DNA from 3 places in the Lysinibacillus sp. GJ-1 genome. Region 2 is predicted to be linked to each of the others. Evidence: riboswitches for the same ligand, from Rfam matches in the RefSeq annotation. Region 2 holds a riboswitch; each other region holds the start of a gene.

Region 1 (7,766 bases), 800 kb from region 2:
CAGAGCTTAAGCTTGTCCAAATAACTTCAATGCGCATTATGATGTATCTGAATGAAAAAACCAACGAGCCGCGTCAAGCGCTTTCTTAGGTTCGTTGCACTTCCTCTTCGTACCTGTCCCATTACCTATTGCACACGCTTATGGAGAATGTTAACGCCCTTGCCTTCACTTCGCGTAGGAGTTGACATGCCCATTCCTTCATTCAACAACATTTCAATGCACAAACGTATGTAGGAAAGCCTTTACTTTATTAAAACTAAAAATAACCTTTTTCTTTTAAGCTAATAAATTGATGGTCGCCGATGATGATGTGATCCAGTAATTCAATGCCAATAATATAGCCAGCCTCCTGAATTCGTTTCGTTACCTCAATATCTTCTGGACTTGGGGTAGGTATACCGCTTGGATGATTATGCGCACAAATAATAGAAGCGGCAGAGCGCTTGACAGCCTCACGGAAGATTTCTCTCGGATGCACAATAGAAGCGTTTAGGCTCCCGATAAATATCGTTTGCTTATGCATAATTTGATTTTTGACATTAAGGAAAAGGACGACAAAATGTTCTTGACTTAGAGAGGTCATATCTGGCATAAGGTATGCTGCGGCATCTTGCGGAGAACGAACGGTAAACTTGTCATCATTTTGCTTTTGAGACAAGCGCCGGCCAAGCTCTATGGCAGCTAAAATTTGAATTGCCTTTACCTCCCCTATCCCTTTAATGGCAATCATTTCTTCAATAGTTGCATGTTTTAAATGGTGTAAACGTTCAAATGTACTTAATACACGATTCGCAAGTGCAAGAACTGATTCTTCCTTCGTACCTGTCCTTAATAAAATAGCTAATAGCTCCTGATTCGATAAGCTCATTGCACCTTGACGAAGTAGTCTTTCACGTGGTCGATCTGCCATATTGACGTCACGAATCATCGTTTTTGGTAAAACATCTGTTGGCAATAGCTTCACTCCTTCGCAAATTGAATAATATGCTTCGCTATCAATTGCGCAAACAACGCTGCAAGTGGTAAGCCGACAACATTGTTATAATCTCCTTCAATTCGTTTAACTAAAAGGGTTCCCGCTGTTTGAATACCATAACCGCCCGCCTTATCATAAGGGTCTCCAGATGCTACATAAACTTCTATAAGCTCCTGTGATAAAGTATGGAATACAACTGCTGTTTCTTCTACAAATGTTGTTTCTATACCATTCGGCTCAATGATGGCAACTGCTGTCATCACCGTATGACGCTTGCCTGATAAACGAGATAAGTGTGAAATAGCTTCCTCCCGTGTTTTTGGCTTATGCAGTAACGCATTGTTAAAAACGACGATTGTATCTGCGCCAATAATCGTTGCTGCTGGCACTTTCTTAGCTACATCTCGTGTTTTTAGCAGTGCCACACCTGTTACATAATCCTGCATAGTTGTTGCTTTTACACTTGTCTCTTCTACATCACTTGTTACAATATCAAACGGAAGGTCCAACATAGCAAGCAGTTCCTTTCGTCGTGGTGATGCAGAAGCAAGTACTAATTTATGATTTGTTTCAAACATGATTTCACCATTCCTCCTTCTCTCTATCATAACGGAGAATACGGTTTTTGAAAATTTTCAAAAAATCAAGATAACACTCATATAGCTAACTATTCGACTTAGAATTTCGTTTGAAGACAAGCATTTTTGGACTTATAATGTGCAAAAATTTGGAGACGCACGATACTTAAATCACTAGAAATAGAGGTTGCTGCCTTGCCAATACTTTGCCAATCAGCAGGAAGAGTGGAATCCTTCGTTGCCTCTTTAAAATTTAATTTTGTCGTATTTTTATCAGCTAATACTTTTATCACTTCAGCAATTGTCGCCTCCTTGCAACTTTCACCACTAACACTAAACACTTTTTTAAATGTTGGTGGGTCCTTTAAAAACACTAACTCACTTTCTTCGTTCACTATACTTGTCCATACATAAAACTTGCCCTCTACTTCTACAATTGCACTTTCTTGCAATGACGGATGTTCAGAGACAAATGCACTTGCACTTGCATAATTAGAAAATACGCCCGCTTGACTTGCAAAAAACATAGTTGAGTTTGCAGTACCGCTTGTTGTCGGAATTGTTGCGGAGTCTGCCTCTGTTTCAGTTTCGTTTTTCGCTACTTCACTTTCCTTTTTTAAAGAAAATTGGGTACTAGCTTGGAGAACACCTAAAAAAACTGCAACACCAAAAAGCCCGACAATACCACCAATTAGCATTGCACGCACTACTTGTTTTCTCACTACATGACTAACTATTTTCATACCTTCATCACCTCTTCCTTCAACTATCAAAACGAACATAAAAAAGACGACACTGTTATCAGCTGTTATTTCATATAAGTATATGTTAGAGAGTATGCTTAAATGCTAATTTAATGCATTACCATTAATAGAAATTGGTGAGGTTCTACATTATATTTTTTACCTTGTTATATAAAGTGTTTGCCTACGCCTCACTAGAGTGTGATTGTTGGCATGAACTTACATAAGTGATAAAAAAATAAAAAAGTCAACCCATTAGTGAGTTGACTTTACCTTTCTAATTAAACCTATAATTTTCATTGCTTACTAAATTTCAAAATAGTTAAATCAAAGACGTTAAAGATAAACTTTATTGTGACAAATCCAGCTAAGTTTAAAATGATAATATACGTAGAAAAATAAATTATACTTTTAACATCACTTATTACAGGCGGGTTGACAAACGCAATAGCAATCACAAAAGCCAAAATAAAAATAAAAAAATTACTATTTAAAAATTTCATAAGTAACCCCTCCGCATTTAAAATTTATTAGAGCCATCCATTTGTTTCACAAAAATCTGTAAAAAATCTAAGATTTTGCACCCTGCACCCTTTAATAATACGTTAGATCAACTATAACCGCACTTGCTGTTGGTGCTAAATACGTTGCAATAAAGTTTAAAATCGCAAGGATTGATGACTATCTTCCTTCTTACAATGATTAAGTAACTTGTGTCCTTTACCGTGTCAGGCACAAGCTACTTAATCCAATGTTACTTACAGCCACTGGTTACATAAATTGCATGGCGATTTTGTAACATACTGAAAGCAATTGACAAGCCGTTGCTCAAGTAACTATCCTTATCCTTCTAGCAATCCCCTATCTAAATCGCACGCAGGAGTGGAAAAACAGTTGTCACTCCCTATGTCCGCTTCCGTCAAGCAAGCTACCGCGCACTTCTGTTAATAAATATAAAGAGCCGGTTACGATTGTTCTACACTTCTTCTCTGATTGCTGTTGTAAAAATGGAATTGTATTTTGCAAAATTGCTTTTTGCGGGGCATAACATAATGCCAACATATCTTGTGCTGACATCGCACGCGGATTATCAAAATCAACAAAATAAAATGTCTCACTAATTTGCTCTAAGTACTGCAAAACTGCTTTTACATCCTTATCACCTAATATGCCGACAACAAAGGTAATAGACTCATTAGGAAACGCTTGGCGAACCGTTTCTACCAATTTTTCTGCACTAGCTGGATTATGCGCACCATCAAAAATAATATATGGCAACACCTCTTCAAATCGTCCTAAAATACTTGCCATTTCAATACCTTGGCGTATACTTGCCACGTTGATTGCTACATTTAGCGCAGTCGCAACTTCTAAAAATGCAGTAATGGCTAATGCCATATTATTCGCTTGATGAGGTCCTTTCATATGACGTGTAAGATTTGTGATATGTAAGTCCATAGTATCGTTTTTATAGTTCTCATAGTCATGCATCCGCACAATATGGAATTGATTGTTCAGCTCTAGAACAGGTGCTTGCTTTGCATTAGCTTCTCTCTCAATAATGTTCTTTGCTTCACAAGGTAAATCCCCGATTACAACTGGTCGATGCTGTTTAATAATCCCTGCTTTATGCTGCGCAATGCTTTCAATAGTCGGACCTAAAAATTTTGTATGCTCTAGCGCTATACTCGGAATAATCGAGACAATAGGTTGCACTACATTCGTACTATCTAGTAAGCCCCCCATACCCGCTTCGATTAATGCAATATCGACATCACAATGGACAAAATGCAAAAACGCTGCGACAGTTAAAAGTTCGAAATCCGTTAGTTTACCGCTAAGCCCCGCATTCTTCATTTGATGAAAAACGCGATCCATCTCTAGTGCTGAAATAGGTTGTTGCATTACTTGAATTTGGTCATGCACATTCAAAATGCATGGAGACATGAACTTGCCTACTTTTAAGCCATGTTCCTGCGCAATTGACTCTAAAAATGTTAATGTTGAGCCTTTGCCATTCGTGCCTGCAAGGTGCACAATTTGCAATGTTCTTTCAGGATTCCCTACAAGTGCCAATGCTTCTTCAATCGCTGTAAGCCCTGGCTTAATTACATCATCACTAGTTAAAGCCCATTTTTTCTTATAATCATCAAACTGAGGAATCATTGTGCTCCCTCCTGTATCCATTGGCGAACTTCAGCTATAAAATACAGCGAACCTGTAATCACAACAATATCTTGTTGGTCCTTATGTTGTATGACTTCACTTACTATATATTTCCAATTTTTGTTATATCGTTTGTCTTGATGCGTTGATAACATCGCTAACTGTTCAGCTGGCATGGCATTGGGTAGTCCAATTTGTGTAAAAGATATAGAAGTTGCTACTGCATCCATTAACGCAATACTATTGGCATGGTCTTTATCAGAAAGAGCTGCATAAATAAATCGATAGCGTTGAATTGGATAGACCTTCTGTAATGTTCGAATCAATGCGGCAGTTCCTTCTGAGTTATGAGCACCATCTAATACAATATTATTAGGGAACTGTTCAAAGCGACCTGCCCACTGTGCATGTTGTAGCGCTTGGCGCATTGACTCTTCGGATAAATGAATAAGCCCTTTTTCACGTAATAAATCCATCGTTGTGATAGCCAGACTCGCATTAGCGATTTGATGCGCTCCTGCCATTTTTAATTGAATGTCTGTGAGGTCAAGATGCGCATTGTGATAATGAAATGATTGCATGCCCATCTCCTGCTCCTGTGCAATCACGTTAAAATCATGCCCTAGAACAAGACACCTAGCATGACGTTCTTGTGCAACCTTTTGAATCGTAGCAAGTGCTTCTTTATTTTTAACACCAACCACTACGGGTACACCTTCTTTAATAATACCTGCCTTCTCAAAAGCAATCTTCGCATATGTATCGCCTAAAAAAGCCGTATGCTCTAAAGAAATCGTTGTAATAATGGATACAAGTGGTGTTATGACATTGGTCGCATCAAGTCTTCCACCGAGCCCAGTTTCAATTAACGCAAAATCCACTTCTTCATGTGCGAAATATTGGAACATAATAAGTGTGACGACCTCAAAAAAGCTTGGATAGTCCCCATTATAATTTGCCTCAATGATTGAAGCTACGTTATTCATATACTGTAAAAATTGCTCGTCCGGAATTTGTTTTCCATTGATGGTCATACGTTCATTGACACGTGTTAAATGTGGTGAAGTAAAAGCACCAACCCGATATCCTGCATTCTCTAGCATTTCTCTCAGTACATTTACGGTGGACCCCTTGCCATTGGAACCTGCCAAATGGATGGCGCGCAACTTGTTATGCGGGTCCCCTAAACGCGCCAATACTTCACGCATCATGACTAAAGGTTCACGTTTATGATCAACCGCCTTTAATGTAAAAATAAAATCTGTACATGCTTTTATCGTAGTAAACAAAAGAAACACTCCCTTTCACTACAGTATAAAGGGTGATTGGCACACAAACAATTCTGATACAAATTTAAAAACACACAGAAAACCACTGTAGGAGTGATCATTTGTGTGTTTTTAACTATTTTTTTTCAAATAAACAACAAATTATTGTAATTGATGGATGCCTAATAGCGCTCCCATATCATCTAAAATTATTTTTGCATCATTATTTAAGAGTGGCATAACATCCGATCTTTGCACTAGTTCTAACGAATTTTTTAATGTTCTTTTCAGCATCGAAATATCAAAATTTGAACAATACTCATTAATCTTATTTATCACTAGTAAATCTGTACGTGTTAATGAAATCTTCGTATCTTTTTGTCCCTTATTATCCGCTAAAATATGCTTAATAAGAACCCGTCCACTTGCATTTAATAGTCGATAATATTTAGCCTCCGATAACTTTAAAAGATTTGCTTCTATAATTCCCCTAGCGCTCACAAAATCTAAATCATCACAAGCTTTGTTTACTTTCACTACAATTGTTCCAATATTTCCTGACATAATAAACCTCCGTTATTCTTGCATTCAAAGTAAAAGACCATTCTACTCAACATAGAATGGCCATAAAATCAAATAAAAATTTCATTTAATGGTAACCAGGCGATCATAGTTTGAAAAATACTCATTTCTCTTCACCTTAGACCCTAGGCTTTGCGTCCTACCCTTTCGGATAGTTTGCCTTTATCTATTATACTAACTAAAATAGATAATACTATATATTTTTTCCTAACTCAATACATAACTTTTGATGCATAAAAAGAAAAACAGCAAATGACTATTTCGCCATCTGCTGTTTCTTCAAATCACTATGCTATTACATGTTTTTTAATTCTTCTAAACGTTTTAATACCACTGCATGTTTCTCTTCATAATCCGCTAATTTTTCGCGTTCGGCATTTACTAATGCTTCTGGAGCCTTTGAAACAAATTTTTCATTGGACAGCTTACCAGTGACAAGCTTCACTTCTTTCGCCCACTTTTCTAGTTCTTTTTCTAGACGAGCGATTTCTTCTTCTAGATTGATAAGACCTACAAGCGGTAAGAATAGCTCTGCTCCCGTTACTACTGCCGTCATTGATTGACTCGGAGCCTCTAAGCCTTCACCAATTGTTAACGGCTCAGGATTACAGAATTTTTCTAAGTAGGCTTTATTCGCTTCAAGAGTAGCAACTGTTGCACTATCTTTAGCAGAAATGAACAACGGTACTTTTTTGCTCATAGGTGTGTTAACTTCCGCACGAATATTACGCACCGAACGTATAATATCCATAAGGAGCTTCATATTGTCTGCTTCTTCAGCAAAGTGAAGATCCGTACGCACAGTATGCTGCCACTGTAATTGACTCACCTTCATGAGGTAAATGTTGCCAAATTTCTTCTGTGATGAATGGCATAAACGGATGTAATAGACGCATTGTTTGGTCTAATACGTAAGCTAGTATAGATCGAGTTGTTTTCTTAGCAGCCTCATCTTCACCATTCAGCGGTAGTTTCGCCATTTCAATATACCAAGAACAGAAATCATCCCAAATGAAATTATATAGTTCACGACCTACTTCACCAAACTCATAACGTTCTGCTAATGAAGTCACACGTTCAATTGTTTCATTCAAGCGCGTTAAAATCCATTTATCGGCTACTGATTTTTCACCAGTTAAGTCGATTTCATCATATGTCATTCCATCCATGTTCATAAGTGCGAAACGGGAAGCATTCCAAATTTTATTAGCAAAGTTCCAAACAGATTCTACTTTTTCCGTTGTATATCGTAAATCTTGGCCTGGAGATGAACCTGTTGCTAAGAAATAACGCAGTGAATCCGCTCCGTATTTCTCAATAACATCCATTGGGTCCACACCATTACCAAGTGATTTACTCATCTTACGTCCTTCGCCATCACGTACCAATCCGTGGATTAATACATCTTTGAATGGGCGTTGTCCAGTAAATTCAATACCTTGGAAAATCATAC
Region 2 (7,766 bases):
ACTACTTCTGCTTCCCAATCTTCTTTAACTGCCAGTATAAGTGTTTTGGATTGCTCATTCAGTAATAATGCATGTAAAGCATCACTTGCAATGATGCCATGGGTATGAGGGATATTCTTTAACTCTTCTTCACTTGCACTTTTACGCTCCGCCATTATTCTAAAAGTATGATATTTCCATTTAATAAAACGTATTACGCCAATGATGACTAAGGTTATGCCAATTAAAAAGTACAATTTTTTTATGAATTCAGCATCCATTGCCATTGCTAAAAACAAATATATCGTACCTAACAATACTAGAAAGATTGTTTTCATTATTATCCCACTTTCAACAAAATAATAGATAGGGAAAATACATCTCTATAGTAGAAATCTTATTCAGCTATCTCTCTTTTCATGCTTCATTTTTGGATAATAAAAAAACACGAAACACTGGTATCCTCAAGTGTTTCGTGTTGTTGAACAAGTCTTTTTAAGCTAACACAGAGCTTATTGTTGTTTCACTAGCTCGTCCTTACTGCCTACATTATCTAATGTTTTATCTTTTTCAATTTTATGCATATCTAGCACATGTTGTGAAGGTGGCACAAGCAAACTGACAATCACTATCGTTATACCTGAAATGACTACTCCAGAGAAAACAGGTGCCTGCCATAATTCGTTTATTAAACCTATAAAGCCTTCAGACTGTATGGATAAACTAGGTACAAAAGTTAGTGTTGTGATTATATAATAGATCAGCCCGACCGATATACTTGCCCAGACAGCTGGCGTACTGACCCGCTTCCAAAATGGACCTAAGACAATTGGCCAAAAAATCGTCACGAATATTACGTCCCAAGCTAAGTAAGCTAAATCAATTACTTTTTGAAAGCTAACAGCCAAGATTAAGCCTAATACTGCACTGCTTAAAATCACAAGTCTTGAAAATCTCAATAAATTTTTAGGATTAGGATTACGATTAATAAAGTCTAAATAAATATTCTTTGTGATAATACCAGAAGTTGCAACATAACATGCGGCAACAGTCGACATTCCCATCGCTGCCATTGCTGTTAAAAAGATTGCAGCTAAAAGAGGAGGAAAGTATCCTTGTGCAAAGGCTAGCATTAACGTTTCTGGATTTGTGCTATTAGGATAAATTGTTTTAAAGGCTTCACCTAACATGCCAGGAATCCAACTAATCGCTATAATAACGATACCAGCTATAATCATACTGCGTTGTGCTACTTTTGGACTTTTCGCGGCGGCTACCCTTTGACCTAAGTCAACAGCAGGGATATCACCAAGCGCTAATACAAGATATAACGTCCAAAATTCAGCTCCTGCCTTATTAAACAATTCACTTATATTCCACCACTCCGGATTAAACGTCACATCAGGATAATAAATAAACACAAAAATGGTAATACCTAAAATACCAGCTACTGCTAGCGCACCTTGTACGATTTCTGTGTAGGCTACAGCCCATAAACCGCCAATTACAGAATACAGTGCTGTTAACGATACAAATAATAATGCTGCTGGAACAAAATCTATTTGTAGCAATTGCTGGATAATATACGTTCCACCAACCGTTAAAGCTGCTGCATTAAAGATTCCAAAGGCGATAGCCATTACAATCCCTGTGTAAGCTCCTAACTTTTTACTACCATATCTTAAGCCATAGTAGTCTGCTAATGTCCATCCTTTTAATCTTCTAAGCGGTTTGGTCCATATAAGCGCACCAAGAATCATACAGGTCCCTAAACCACCCATCGTCGCTGATCCCTCAAAGCCGCCACTCGTATAACCAGAACCGACAGCTGCAAAAAAGAACGGAGCGGCTAATAAAGCCGCAATTAAACTTCCCGTCACAACTGAGAGAGGCATGCTCCATCCGGCTACGATTAAATCTTCTGCCGTATTAACGCGTTTATACCCCTTATAACCAATATAATAAATAAAAATTAAGTACACGCTAAAGATTAAAATATTCAACATTTTTATTGCTCCTTAGTTCTTACATTATCCGTTCATCACTACTCCACCATTAGGCGTTAAAATCTGACCTGTATAGAAATCAGCGTTGTCAGAGGCTAAAAAAAGTACACTTTTTGCGATTTCCTCAGGTTGTGCCAAGCGTTTTAATGGATACTTTGCAGATTCCTCTTCAATATAGTTCTCTCCAAATTCTTGTAGGATATCTGTGAGTGTCCCACTAGGAGCTACAGCGTTTACTAAGATGTTGGGCGCTAATTCTCTTGCCAAAGCTTTCGTAAATGCATTAATGCCGCCTTTTGCAGCTGAGTAATGCGTAAACTCTTCACAACCTAGACTACCAATATCTGAAGAAATATTAATAATCTTGCCTTTGTTTCGTTCTTTCATTCGTTTCGCTGCTTCTCGGCAATTATAAAAACATCCATAAAGATGTACTTTAATCATTCTGTCCCATTGTTCGTCTGTTAAATCTAGCACGCTAGAAGCTTGTGCAAATCCTGCATTATTTACAAGAATATCAATCTGCCCGAGATGACTATCCATGTATCGGAACATGTCCTGTACTTGATGAGAGTCTGATACATCAGCACGGTATTTATAAGCTCGTACACCTAGCTTTTCAGCCTGTGCTCGCACTTCTTCTGCTTCATGATCGTCACCAATATAGTTAATCAATACATTGGCACCTTGTTTTGCGAATGCAAGTGCAATTGCTTTTCCGATGCCCTTACTAGAACCAGTAATCAGAACATTTTTTTGTGCTAAATTATTTTCCATTTTCATCATTCTCCAATTTGAATTTTGCTACAAGTGCTTGTAATTCTTGTGCTGTTATTCCTAAAGAAGAAGAAGCCTCTTTCACTTCTTGCATCGTCGTTAATTGCTCCTGTGTCGCTTTTGACACATTAGATGAAAACTCTGATGAAAGCTCCGCTGATTGTTTAATGTTATTGACAGACGCTGCAACTTCCTCTGACGAAGCAGAAATTTGCTGAGAGGCTGCTGAAATTTCACGAATTTGACTAGCGACTTCTTCCGATGATGTAAGAATTTCTTTAAAGATTTCCCCTACTTCATCTGTATATTCCATACCTGCTTTTACATCTGCTTTTCCTTTTTCCATCACGACAATGGAAGCATTTGAATCGGATTGAATCGTACTAATTAGATTGTATATTTCTGTTGCTGATTGCGAGGATTGCTCTGCCAACCTTCTCACTTCATCTGCTACCACTGCAAAACCTTTACCATGTTCTCCTGCTCTTGCTGCTTCAATAGCTGCATTTAAAGCAAGTAAGTTAGTTTGATCCGCAATTGCTGTAATAAGACTCACAATATCGCTAATTTTATTCGTATTAACATGTAAGCCATTAATGGTTTTGCCAATTTGTTCTACTGAACCATTAATTAGCTCCATTTGGGATATAACTTGTTGCACGACTTTATCTCCACGTTCAGAAGCAAGAGATGCTGCTATAGATGATTCGGCAGCAGTATTTGCTGAGTCAGCTATTTGTTGAATACCTGTTGCTGTTTCTTCCATAGCTGCAGCAGTTTCTTCTGTCATCACCATAGATGCTTCCGCATTCTCATTTATACGTTTCATATCCTTTGCAATATCGGTAGAACTGTTAAACGACTCTCCTGCATTGACAGTTAACTGACTTGCAGCAGAAGAAACATGATTAGATGTATTTCTAATATTTAAAATAATATGTTGCAAATTGGTAACCATCGTTTGAATAGATTGCGATAAGTTCCCTATTTCATCTTTTGTAATTTCTAATTCAACTTGTTGCAATTCACCATTTGCCACTTGATTTGCAACATCGACTACTTTCTTAAGAGGTTTTAATAGTCGATCGATAATTATGTAAAGTAAAATTAGTAAAATAATCAAACCAACAACTGCAATTGCAATTTGTTTTGTCATACTTGTTTTAATGATTGTATTTATGTAATCTGCGGAATAATCAATACCTAATAAGGCGATCATTTTGCCATTATCATCTTTAATAGGGGTAAATACTGTTCTCCAAGCACCAAATTGATCTTCGAATACGTTCGTCACTTCAGACTGATTACTGTCAATTGCACGCTTAGCTGTTGCTACATGTTCATCTGCTAAATCTTCGAAAATCTCACCAGCTTCATAAACCTCATTCAAGTTGGATGTATACCCTATCGGATTAACACCTTTATCTTTCATATCCCAAATATAACTCCAGCTCATTATCCCCTGTTCTTCCTGAATCATATCTAGCTGTTTTTGGAGATTTTTAAAATCGGGATTACTTTCCCCTTTTTCAGTTAATAAATGTTTTATCTGATCACTATCGAGATTCATAGCTGTCAATATACCAACACTTTTTAACTCTTGTTCCAAATCTACATTCATTCTTTTGTTAAGCTCACTAATACTTTGCGTTGTAACGATAGAAATCAACATTAAAACAATAATTGAAACTGTAAGTAATAATTTGTTTTTCAATGAAACATTTTTTAAAAATTGCATAGATAATTCCTCCTCTTTATATTTTATAGGTCAAAAAAAAATAACCTATTTCAAAAGAAATAGGTTATTAAAGATAAAAAAATAATAAATCCCAATAACTACTAATCTTTTGCAACCCAGCCATCATAGCGTTATCTGCCTTAGACCTGTAGCTTTGCGTCTCTACCTTTCAGTAGATTTGCCCTTATTTCTCCTCAAATTAACATAATAGTAAAAAATAATCAATACAGCTTCCAAAATTACTATTTAGTCCATGCTCTTATTTTACTACTTATGTACAAACAATGAAATAATTACTATGTAAAAATATTCTTCTTTATTGTAAAAAGTCCTGACAAAAAATAAGCAGCGACAACGTAAACATACGTTATTGCTGCTTAAATTTCTGATAAACACTTACCCCTAAATGTTTATTCAATTATGCAAGTTGTGTTACGAGTAAGACAGCTGGAATAAAGGATAATGCAAAAACGCACATATACCATACAGAAGTACGGCGTAATGAAAAACGAACTTTTTTACGTTCTGCATAAAAAATGTCTAACATAACAGCAACTATTAATGGAATACTAATGCAAGAAATAGCAATTAAAATAAAATCAAAAAATATCATAAAAAGCACCCCTCTATTCATGAACATTTCTTTTCCCTTTGTGACAACTTTGTGTCAATTTCATTGTACAAAATTCCGTCACATTTATCAACTGTTCAAAGAAAATAATGGTGATTTTACAATTTATTTTTTATTGCTTTTATTGTTATTATGTACTTCATCCAATACAAACAAAGGCGGGACGCTTACTGTAGGTAAGCATCCGACCACAATTCGCTTTAACAATTTAATACTTAATCTCTATATTTATATGTTAAACCTTTTAAAAAGTTTCTCACAAAGCGATCGCCACATTCTTTGTAATTACGATGACTAGGATTTCTTAAAATCGCACCTAACTCACCTTTCGATACTGTTACGCCACCTTCATATAAAATATCAAGCATATCTTCCGTTGTTAAAGCCATTGCAATTTTCACTTTTTTCAAAAGCATATTATTTGGGCTTTCTTTCCCTGTAACCGGTGGTGTCCCTTCCTGTTGACCTTGTTTTGATTGTTGAGGGCCACGTTTAAAAGTAATTAAACCATTTAAAAATGCCTCTACCATTTTGTTATTACATTTAATGTAATTCTCTGGGATATCTTCTTCATCTTCTTTAATTTTGATAAGCATGTTTAATACATCCTCTTTAGTGTATTTCATGCCACCAAGCTTAAAAATTTCTACCATATCCGTATTTTTAATATCTAGTGCATATCGTAAACGAATCAAAATATCATTATTCGTCATAGCAAAACCTCCTTGATTTCCTTGCAAAATCTGAATTTATAAGAGCCAGGCTTTATTATAACAGAGTAAATTGTATTTTTAGCTAGCTTTGCAATTATTCCTCGCCTATAGTATGTAGATTGCACATTTCCTTGTTTTTAAATGTATGAAAATCAAACTGCCGACCATTCTAATAGCACAAGGAGGTGAGAAAAATGGCTAATAAAAATCGAAGTTCCAATAAACTTCAAGTTCCTGGTGTACAAGAAGCTGTTAATCAAATGAAATATGAAATCGCACAAGAATTCGGCGTACAACTTGGGCCAGATGCTTCTTCTCGCGCGAACGGTTCCGTAGGTGGAGAAATCACGAAACGACTTGTAGAAATGGCTGAAAAAAGACAAAAATAAATAAAAGGTGCCAGGCACTAAAACAATTCAGAATTGTTTTAGTACCTGGCACTTACTTTCTTGCCCCTTTTATCATGACGAAGATGAATACTAATAAAAGAATAAGTAATGCACCTATAATTACGTATCCGACCATACTTGTTATTCCCAAAACACTAATACTCCTTCCATACATAAAGTGGAACAAAAAATTTACCAATATAGTACCGCTATATTTCCACTTTAGTTTACCTATTTAAAATACCCTTCTACTTCTATTTCTTCAACTAAACTGCTCTATTAGTATAATAAATTTAACAACTAGAGCTTTCTATTCATTCACAGTAATTTCATTTTTTCCGATAAACACAATTTATAAACTTTTATTTTTAGATTGTGGCTCTCATTTTCAATTCCACACCTTTAGATACTACGCTTTTCCTTAAAATACAGCACACCAAACAAACCAATGATAGAGAAAAGAACTGGCACTATAAAACCATAGTAGTAGCCATCATCTACATAACCTGAAACAGATTGAAAATGATCTAATAAATAACCAAAAATAATGGGCAACAAAACGGCACTTAAAAAGCCTCCTGTATTGGCAAATCCCGAAACTACACCAGCTTCGTGTAAAGGGAATGATTGCCGTACAGCCGCAAATGTTAATGCACTTGCTCCATACCCAAAGCCGATGATAAAAAATAGTACCAACAGCAAGAAAAAAGCTGGATGTCCATTGCATATAAGAAACGTAAACCAACTAAGTAAAACAATACTATGCACGACAATATAAGGCCTTTTAATCGTATCTAGCCTGCTAGCCAGCCAACTAGTTAGAGGAGCTCCGATTAGTGCCCCAATAAGACCAACCATAATCAATTGGCTTGCATCCGAACGTGTCATTTCATATAAACTCATTCCGTATGGTACAGCCCAGGAACTGATAAATCCTACATAACCTCCTACTACACCAAAATGACAAAAAAATAGAGCCCATGCTTGGGGATTGGTAAATATTCTTTTCAGTAATACGGATGTTTTATCACGTTGTTCTTCATCGGTTACAAAAATTTGCTCGTTGATAAAGCGTGTTTTAGGCTTTTTTACAAGTACAAAATAAAGGACTAGAGTACACAGGGTTAATAGTAGTCCTGCGCTACAAAAAGCCATCCTCCAACCTAGTAAATCAATCCACGTGGAGAAGGGGACTGTCGCCAATAAAAACCCTAGACTTCCAGTCATACCTGCCAGACCAATTAAACGTACAAACTCCTTGCGATGAAACCATTGTGCCAAAATAAGCACCATATTAACCCAAATTGTTGCATCCCCTACTCCAGTCAGTATTCTCGAAAAAAATAGCATAGGTGCATGTGTACTAAGACTATAAATGATTGTACCGATCCCTGTAAGTGTCGCCCCTAAAATTAAAAAAGCATTTAGGCCGTAACGATCAGCCAAAATCCCCATTGGTACTTGTAAGCTTGTATATACAAAAAATTGGATACTTGTTAATAAGCCAATCGTTGCTGCCGTGACCTGAAAATC
Region 3 (7,766 bases), 310 kb from region 2:
AACCATTCCCTTTATAGTCGACCGCACTATTATTTAAATACCATATTTTTTTATCTGGTTTTGGATACTTACTTGTTTTTGCTCTTGTTTCGTCCGTTACGACAAAGCCATGACGAGCAAAGTGTTCACTTAAATCTAAACCGAGCGCTTCAGAAGAAAACTCGACTAAATATTGTTGTTTAGAACGTTCGCCATCTGTTAGCGTGACATTTTTTTCGCGGTAAAGAGCGTTTAATTTTCCCCAATAGCCAGGGCTATACATTTCAAGTTGCCAGTAAACGGCTAGTTTTTCAAACAAACCTTGATCGTTATAATCTTTTGTGTTTTCTTTCAATACGTTTTTATAAACGTTCGCTTCATATGGAATGCGTCCATCGATTTTCCCGTAAAGTGCTGACATATGCTGTGGAAGCATATTGTTTGTTACTTCGCCGATTGTTCGTACACCTATATCCATACGATGACCGATTTCATGGATAAGCCCCCATGAACCGCCTTTTTCTTCTATCGGAACTAAAATATCAGCCACAACATCATCCAGTGTGCCAATATGATCGCCAGCTGCATACATGTACGCATAAGGCTGTGCAAGTCGTACGTTTTCTCTTATTAATTTTGGATCATGTTTTTCACTGCGCCCATCTAAACCGTAATACTTAAATAATTCGTCCATAAGGCGATTATACGATTCAATGGTTTGGAGCGGGCTATAGCCATTTTCTATATAGGTTTTGTAAGCACCTGTTGCAGTACCTGTCCAAAATAAATGGTCACCAACGACTTCTACAATATCAAGCACTTTGCGATCTTCAACATTTGGATGTTTCGCTATATCTTCATCAATTTTTTTCTTATAGTTGATTAAAAATTGTTTGAACTCCTCTACGTTTGTAGACTTTGTTGCAAATGGAATTCTCTCAACACCTTCGAATCTTAAGGTCGGTGCTTTACCTTGCTGTTCCGCTGTATAAGGATTTTCAATATAGATTGTGCCACCAGGTGTAACGGCCTTCTTATTATAAGAAGTTTTAGGGATGGCAGGAACAGTGATGACGTTTTTACCGACTTTTAAGCTGACACCTTGTCGCCAACTATTCCAAGCACCTTCTTGTTGTGAAAATGCCAAGCGTGGTAACGGACCAGTTGTTGATGCGTCAACGTAAACGGTAATTTGATCACCCGGTTGGGCAGCAAGGCCAGTTGGTTGTAAATTGTTACCGAAGCCGAATTTCAATTGTTGATTGGCATGTTTGACCATATCCCCGTGTTGCTCGGCTACTATAATTCTTCCTTCTGTAACCACTTCACCGTTCATTATTTTTTTAGCTAATTCGATATTGTCTTTATAAGTAGCATATAGTGGATGTGTTTTCGCTTCTTCTTCTAATGCGTTCATATGTTCGATGCTGTTGAATGCAGGGGAAACTGTATTCATCGTTCCGTCAGTAAATAACTGCGCCATTTTATCGTCTAATGCATCTTCTTTATAGAAGGCTAATTCACAAAGTGTTGCCCAATTTTGATTGGATTTAGTGAATTTAAATTTCACCCGTTTAAATGTCGTCGGTGCAAATTTTGCCTCTACTAATCCTGCGACCATGTTATGTTTACCTGTTGAGACAAGTTCATAGGTTTCGCCTTTTGACGTTTGGGAAGCGTAAATTTCAAATTCCTCGGCAAAGCCTTTACGGTCAGAAGGTCTTGCTCCATAAATAATACGATTTAATGTAACAGGTTCTATAAATTCAACTTCTACTTCATTTGAGAATGTAGCTGTGTTGCTTTTATTTGTTTCCCAATATGTATGAACATCGCCATCGATGGCATTTTTGATAACGGCGCTCGCATAGTGTCCGCCATTGTTGGTAATTTCTTTAATGTTTGCCTTATCCATTCTAAATAACTTTGAATACGCTTCGTTGGCATAATGGCTAAATGACGAAGTTAGTGCAGTTGTCGCTGTAATTTTTTCATTGCTTAGCAGTGCTTTCGCATTGTCAATATCTTCTTTGAATTGTACGTAGAAGGGGTGGCCTTGGGTTTCGACCTCTAATTGATTGATAGCATCTATGGTGTTGAATTTGTCACTTACAGCGCTCATTGTATTATCTGTAAAGAGTGTCGCCATTTTGTCAGAGACAGAATCTTCTTTATAAAATTGAAACTCGGATGCACTTGCCCAATCTTGGTTTGCTTTCGTAAAAACAAATTTTAGTCGTTTAAATTCTGTAGGGTTGAATTGGATTTCGACGATATCTCCAGTAGAACCTGTATATTGTCCTGATGAAACGAGTGTAAAATCATCGCCTGTATCTGTAGTGGAGCTATAAATTTCAAACTGCTGTGCAAAACCTTTTCCTTTTGTAGAAGATTGACGAGCTGCATAGACAATTCGATTTAATGTAGATGCTTCATGGAACTGAATGATCACTTCATTAGTGAAGGAGGTACTATTGGGTTTCCCTGTTTCCCAATGGCTGTTTATATCACCATCAATCGCTTTATCTATAGTAGAACTTCCATATTTTCCGCCGTTGTTCGTAATCGATTGAATGTTTGCTTTCGCTATTTTAAATACGTCATCGTATGCTTTTAAAATATCTGTTCCGTACAATTCAAATTTTTTCACCGAAGCGATGGAATAATTAGTACGAGCTTCGGCTGAAGTTTTAACTATATCTCCACTTGGATTTTCAGTGGCTAAAACATTCATTGGACCACCGACTAAATTTAAAGCAAGGGCAGATACTGTTACAATCTTTACTACTTTCATCTAAATTCCTCCTTAAGCATTTTTCTTACAGAGTACATAAAAAAGCTACTCAAAAAAGAGTAGCTTTATTTTAAATAAGGCAATCATAAAAAATCCCACATTATAATAAATAGCACTAAAAAATGCCTTTCGTAAATTATATTAATATATAATTATCAGTGGGTTGTGTGTTACGTCCTTACTAAACAAAAAGTAGTATGTACTCTTCGGCAACTGGCAGACATAGTTATTAAAAACCTTAGTCCCTATAGCTTTGCGTCCCTAAATTTCTTTAGGTTTGCCTATTCAATTTTCTACAATAAAGAATAGCATAAGGAAAATCATTGCCAAAGTACAATTTGCACTATATTTTACCACCTATAATTCGGGTAAAATGGCGAGGTTTTTTTTATTGGGCGAAAAATAATGTCATTTAATGGTGGTTCATTTGTTATGTGTAAAAGACTTTAGTAAGAGAAAAATGGTTTATCTGTAAACTACTTATGTCATGGGTACTGATATTGAAAATATTTACAATAGGTGAAATAATAGATTTGATACTATTTAATGAAAGGAAATGGTCTACATGTTATATAAATTAAATAAGTCCTCCTGGGATTATGAAAAGGTAAAAAGAGTGAGTCTTGATGCGATTGGTTGGAAAGAGAAGGATTTAGAAAGGTTAGTATCTAAACATCTGCAAGATTTTATTTCTAGCAAAGATTTAATGACAATATTTAACGAGCGTCCAAGACAAGAAGAACCCGATATTTTAGCAGTTGATAAAGATGGCGATTTATATATATTTGAATTGAAAAGATGGGGTTCAAATCAAGAGAATTTGCTACAAGTATTGAGATATGGTCAATTATTCGGTAATAGTAGTTACGATGAGCTCAATGAAAAATACCTCAAATATAGCCAAGGCAATATATCGTTAATGGATGCCCATAAGCAGTATTTTGATAAAGATGCAAGTAATCAAATTACCCAAGAGATGTTTAATAATAAGCAACATTTCATTGTTATGACAAATGGCTTAGACCAACAAACGGTAGAAGCAATTATTTATTGGAAGAAGAACGGTTTGACTATTGATGCCATTGTCTACTGGATATTTGAAGTGAATGGTGAACATTATATTGAATTTAATATGTATTCGCCAATTGAAAGTTATTTAGAATATGAGAGTAGCGCCTACGTTTTAAACACGAATCATAACAATAATCCACTAACGACAGATGAAATGTTAACTGGAATGAAAGCAGCGGCTTATCATAAAGGATGGCAAGAAAAAATAGAAAAGATTCAAAAGGGCGATATCGTATTCCTTTATAAAAGCGGCGCTGGCATTGTAGGATACGGAAAAGGTTCCGGTAAATATAACAAGCAAGATTATAATGGCTATGCTAATGCAGAGACAAATACACCTTTACAAGATTTTTGTATATTAAAACGTCCATTAAGTGCTTCTGAAATGAAAGCTATTTGTGGACAAGGTTTTAACTTTAGACAAACGATGTTCTCAATTAGTGAAGAAAATGCCAATAAATTAATGCGAGTAATTCAAAAACATTACTTGTAACATTTTAGGAGCGATATTCTAGCCGTTTAGCGTTACCGCGGTTAACGAGCTTCCATCACCATTTACACAATCTTCTACGTCATTATGCGTAGGAGGTTTTTTATTTTTGTTTGAATAGCAAGCGGCAGCGATATTGAACTGTAATGTTTAGTTCATCTTCCGTTCATTTTCAGTTCATGTTGTGTTCATGTTGACTCTATATTCTAAGAATGTAAAAAGAAATAGGAGGGGTTTAAAATGAACCTAGCTTTAAAAGAAATGAAGAAAAATAAAGTGCGATTTGTGATTTTAGGTTCGATTGTTTTTCTGGTGAGTTTATTAACCTTTATTATTTCGGGTTTGGCAAATGGATTATCGCAAGACAATGCTGCGCTTATTAAAGATTTGCCAGCGGGGCAGTTTTACATGAATGAAGATGCAGATGAAACATATAATCTGTCTAGAATAGATAGCAGTACCCAAGATGAAATTTTAAGCAAACAAAAAGATGCTGTTGCCTTTTCTATTCAAATGGGCTTTATCAATGATAAGGCAGGAAAGCAACAAAGCGTGGCATTTGTAACAGCTACCGATTCGCCGTTATTTGCAAATGTTAAACATGAAGAAATTATTTTAGATAGCTCATTAAAGGATAAAGGTATACAGATAGGCGATACAGTAACGAACAATCAGTTTAGTGGCAAGTTTATTGTAAAAGATTTTGTTGAACAAAAGAAATATAGTCATGCGCCAGTTGCCTATATTAGTATGGAAGATTACCAAGAAATTTATCGAGTTAAAGAAATGCAATTAGTGTTTACACCAGATGGGGATGCCTCACAAGCGTATACAGGATTACAAGCTTTTTCAAAAAGTGATTTTTTAAATACGATACCGAGTTATAGCGCAGAACAAATGTCTCTTAATATGATTGTCTGGTTTTTAGTTGTCATTAGTGGCATGCTGTTTGCAATCTTTTTCTATATGATGAACGTTCAGAAGATTGGCTTATACGGTATTTTAAAAGCAATTGGTTTAAAAACAAGTAAGTTATTCAAAATGATTTGGACACAAATGATTGTGATTACTGTGATTTCTCTGCTGCTATCTATTACACTAAGTCAAGTTTTTAATCAGTTTGCACCACAAGGAATGCCATTTAGTTTAAGTTTTGCTACAATAACGCAATTGTCGATTGTATTCCTTATTATTGGATTTATCGGGGCTACCATTTCAGGGATCCAAATTAAAAAAATTCAACCATTACAAGCGATACAACAAGGAGAGGTCTAATATGACACAATTTACAATGGAGAATGTTAGAAAAACGTTTACAAATGGTGAAGTGCAGGAAGAAATATTAAAAGGCATTAACCTGACCCTGAAGGAAGGTGAAGTAACAGCATTAGTGGGAGCTTCAGGTTCTGGTAAAAGTACTTTGCTAACGATTGCAGCAGGTTTGCAACCTACAACCGATGGGCAGGTAATCTTTGAAGGGAAAAACATGACGACATTAAGTGCAGATCAAGTTCGACAAGTACGGGCAAGTAAATTTGGCTTTGTCTTTCAATTTGCACATTTAGTTCCGTTTCTTACAGTAGAAGAACAGCTCCTGCTGATGTTGGAAGTATCTGAAACGCCATTAAAGAAACACGAGCAGCAAAGAGAGGTAGAGCGTATTTTAAAATTAGTAGGGATGGATCATCGCAAAAATGCCTATCCTTCTTCATTATCAGGTGGGGAAAAGCAACGAGTTGCGATTGCCCGAGCGATTATTCATAAACCGAAAGTGCTCTTTGCAGATGAGCCAACAGCAAGTCTCGATTCGAAACGGTCGAAGGACGTAATGGAGTTAATTCGAAATCTTACTAAAACATTAAATATCACGATGTTAATGGTTACACATGATGAAGAAATGCTTATGTATACAGACCAAGTCATTAAAATGAATGACGGTAAAATTTTGCAAAATGTAAATTAAAAAAATGCGCAGAAAGTGTTAGATTGATTAGCTTCAATCGAACACTTTTTTGCTGCGCCGTTGTTGTCCGCTACGGCGGTGCTTTCCTTTCGCGACCGTCGCTAACGCGCAGAATGCTCGCGTCTTATATCGTGTGCTGTTCTGAGCTAGAGTCATCGCCTTCGCTCCCAACTACTAGTGAACACTTCTAATTTTTTATTTTTGCAAAAGCATTAATGGCTAAGTTCGTATAATAAAAAATTTATGAACATCTTTCCTCTGTCTCTTATTTTGCAGTAAGCGTTAATCCTGAGAAGTCAATTCGAATACTTTACTGAATCGGAACTAATATTTCGCATAAATGATTATCAATCATTTGCGACGTATATCTTTCAATTATTGGTTCTTGTCTCATGATTAGCTGATGTTGCTCGATTTCTGAAAAGACAGTGCTCCAAAATGTGCTGATTGCTTCTTTAGTATGGTCGAGCAAGAAAACAGCGTATTTCCCGCCACTAAATGTACCAACATGTGCAGGTTTTGACACATGGAAATTTTCATGAATCATTATGCCAACATCATAACGGCATTGCTCTTTAGGTGTTATTTCGGGATTATCTTGCGCTATGCCGAATATGGCTGATTGGTTCAACAAGTCATTTAAATGTGCCCATTGTTTAAAAGACTCCATTAACCCTTTGTTTTGCCGTTCACCATATTGACCAACGTTTCTAAAAAAGGCAATTTTTGAAGCGGGTAATTCTTCAATTGTGATTTTCATTGTATCGTCCTCCTTCTTTAGCTAAGGTAATATGATTAAAAATGTTTCTCAAGAACTTTTTTAAAAGTAATGAAATGTTTTAATTCTTCCGTATTCTATTATTCAAAGCAAATTTGCAAGAACCCATTATGTGGATGATGGCATTTTTTATGTTTTCTATGTCATACCTTCTAATTAGGGGGAATGCATGTTGAGAAAAATAGTAATGTTTGTTGGTGTATTGCTAGTAGCTATAGTTACTTTTAACCTTGTCGACAGGCTTTTAGCAGCCGATACTTCAGAAAATAAAGAAAGGCAGGGTTCATTCGTTAGTCAAGAACAATTAAGTATGGCTACATTGAAAGATAAGTTGCGTGCAATATATGTTGGAGTAGATGTGAAAACGACACCAAAGAAAGAATTGGTGTTACAAGTTGTTGCGGACGAAGATTATTTTAATTTGGTAACAAAGGATATGGAACCGATTGCCAAAAGTGTAATAGCAAACTCTCCATTTATGGACTATACGCTTGTTTTTGAACGCTGGGAACTAACCTCACGGGATGAAGAGGATATCAATCTCGTTAATGGGGTATCCAATTTTATTAAAACGATTGTGGAAAGTCTTGAAAGTTATACAGTATTCAAACATGTAACGACGGATTACCAGTCTTTCATTACTATCCAAACGACAATAGATAGTTCTGAGAAAGACGCGGAAAAATTAGCG

What was found. A riboswitch is a leader RNA that binds a small molecule or an ion and turns the genes downstream of it on or off. The one in region 2 is predicted to bind cyclic di-GMP.
Region 1: another riboswitch for cyclic di-GMP. It lies ahead of LO754_RS16455 (hypothetical protein); the one in region 2 lies ahead of LO754_RS20525 (methyl-accepting chemotaxis protein).
Region 3: another riboswitch for cyclic di-GMP. It lies ahead of LO754_RS18900 (NPCBM/NEW2 domain-containing protein); the one in region 2 lies ahead of LO754_RS20525 (methyl-accepting chemotaxis protein).

What each region holds. Positions count from the first base shown of each region.
Region 1 covers NZ_CP088912.1:3,304,366-3,312,131, forward strand. Annotated here, with positions in the region: gene radC (RadC family protein) at 257-928, opposite strand; gene LO754_RS16435 (Maf family protein) at 961-1,554, opposite strand; gene LO754_RS16440 (hypothetical protein) at 1,653-2,297, opposite strand; gene LO754_RS16445 (bifunctional folylpolyglutamate synthase/dihydrofolate synthase) at 3,195-4,463, opposite strand; gene LO754_RS16450 (bifunctional folylpolyglutamate synthase/dihydrofolate synthase) at 4,460-5,752, opposite strand; gene LO754_RS16455 (hypothetical protein) at 5,894-6,295, opposite strand; cyclic di-GMP riboswitch class I at 6,383-6,484, opposite strand; partial or broken gene LO754_RS16460 (valine--tRNA ligase) at 6,609-7,766, opposite strand, start outside.
Region 2 covers NZ_CP088912.1:4,107,961-4,115,726, forward strand. Annotated here, with positions in the region: gene LO754_RS20510 (hypothetical protein) at 1-317, opposite strand, end outside; gene LO754_RS20515 (sodium:solute symporter family protein) at 492-1,985, opposite strand; gene LO754_RS20520 (SDR family NAD(P)-dependent oxidoreductase) at 2,010-2,762, opposite strand; gene LO754_RS20525 (methyl-accepting chemotaxis protein) at 2,752-4,500, opposite strand; cyclic di-GMP riboswitch class I at 4,608-4,693, opposite strand; gene LO754_RS20530 (hypothetical protein) at 4,919-5,113, opposite strand; gene LO754_RS20535 (DUF1456 family protein) at 5,347-5,844, opposite strand; gene LO754_RS20540 (alpha/beta-type small acid-soluble spore protein) at 6,039-6,233, shown strand; gene LO754_RS20545 (MFS transporter) at 6,636-7,766, opposite strand, start outside.
Region 3 covers NZ_CP088912.1:3,801,769-3,809,534, reverse strand. Annotated here, with positions in the region: gene LO754_RS18900 (NPCBM/NEW2 domain-containing protein) at 1-2,773, opposite strand, end outside; cyclic di-GMP riboswitch class I at 2,979-3,065, opposite strand; gene LO754_RS18895 (hypothetical protein) at 3,339-4,337, shown strand; gene LO754_RS18890 (ABC transporter permease) at 4,575-5,609, shown strand; gene LO754_RS18885 (ABC transporter ATP-binding protein) at 5,611-6,297, shown strand; gene LO754_RS18880 (AraC family transcriptional regulator) at 6,608-7,057, opposite strand; gene LO754_RS18875 (hypothetical protein) at 7,245-7,766, shown strand, end outside.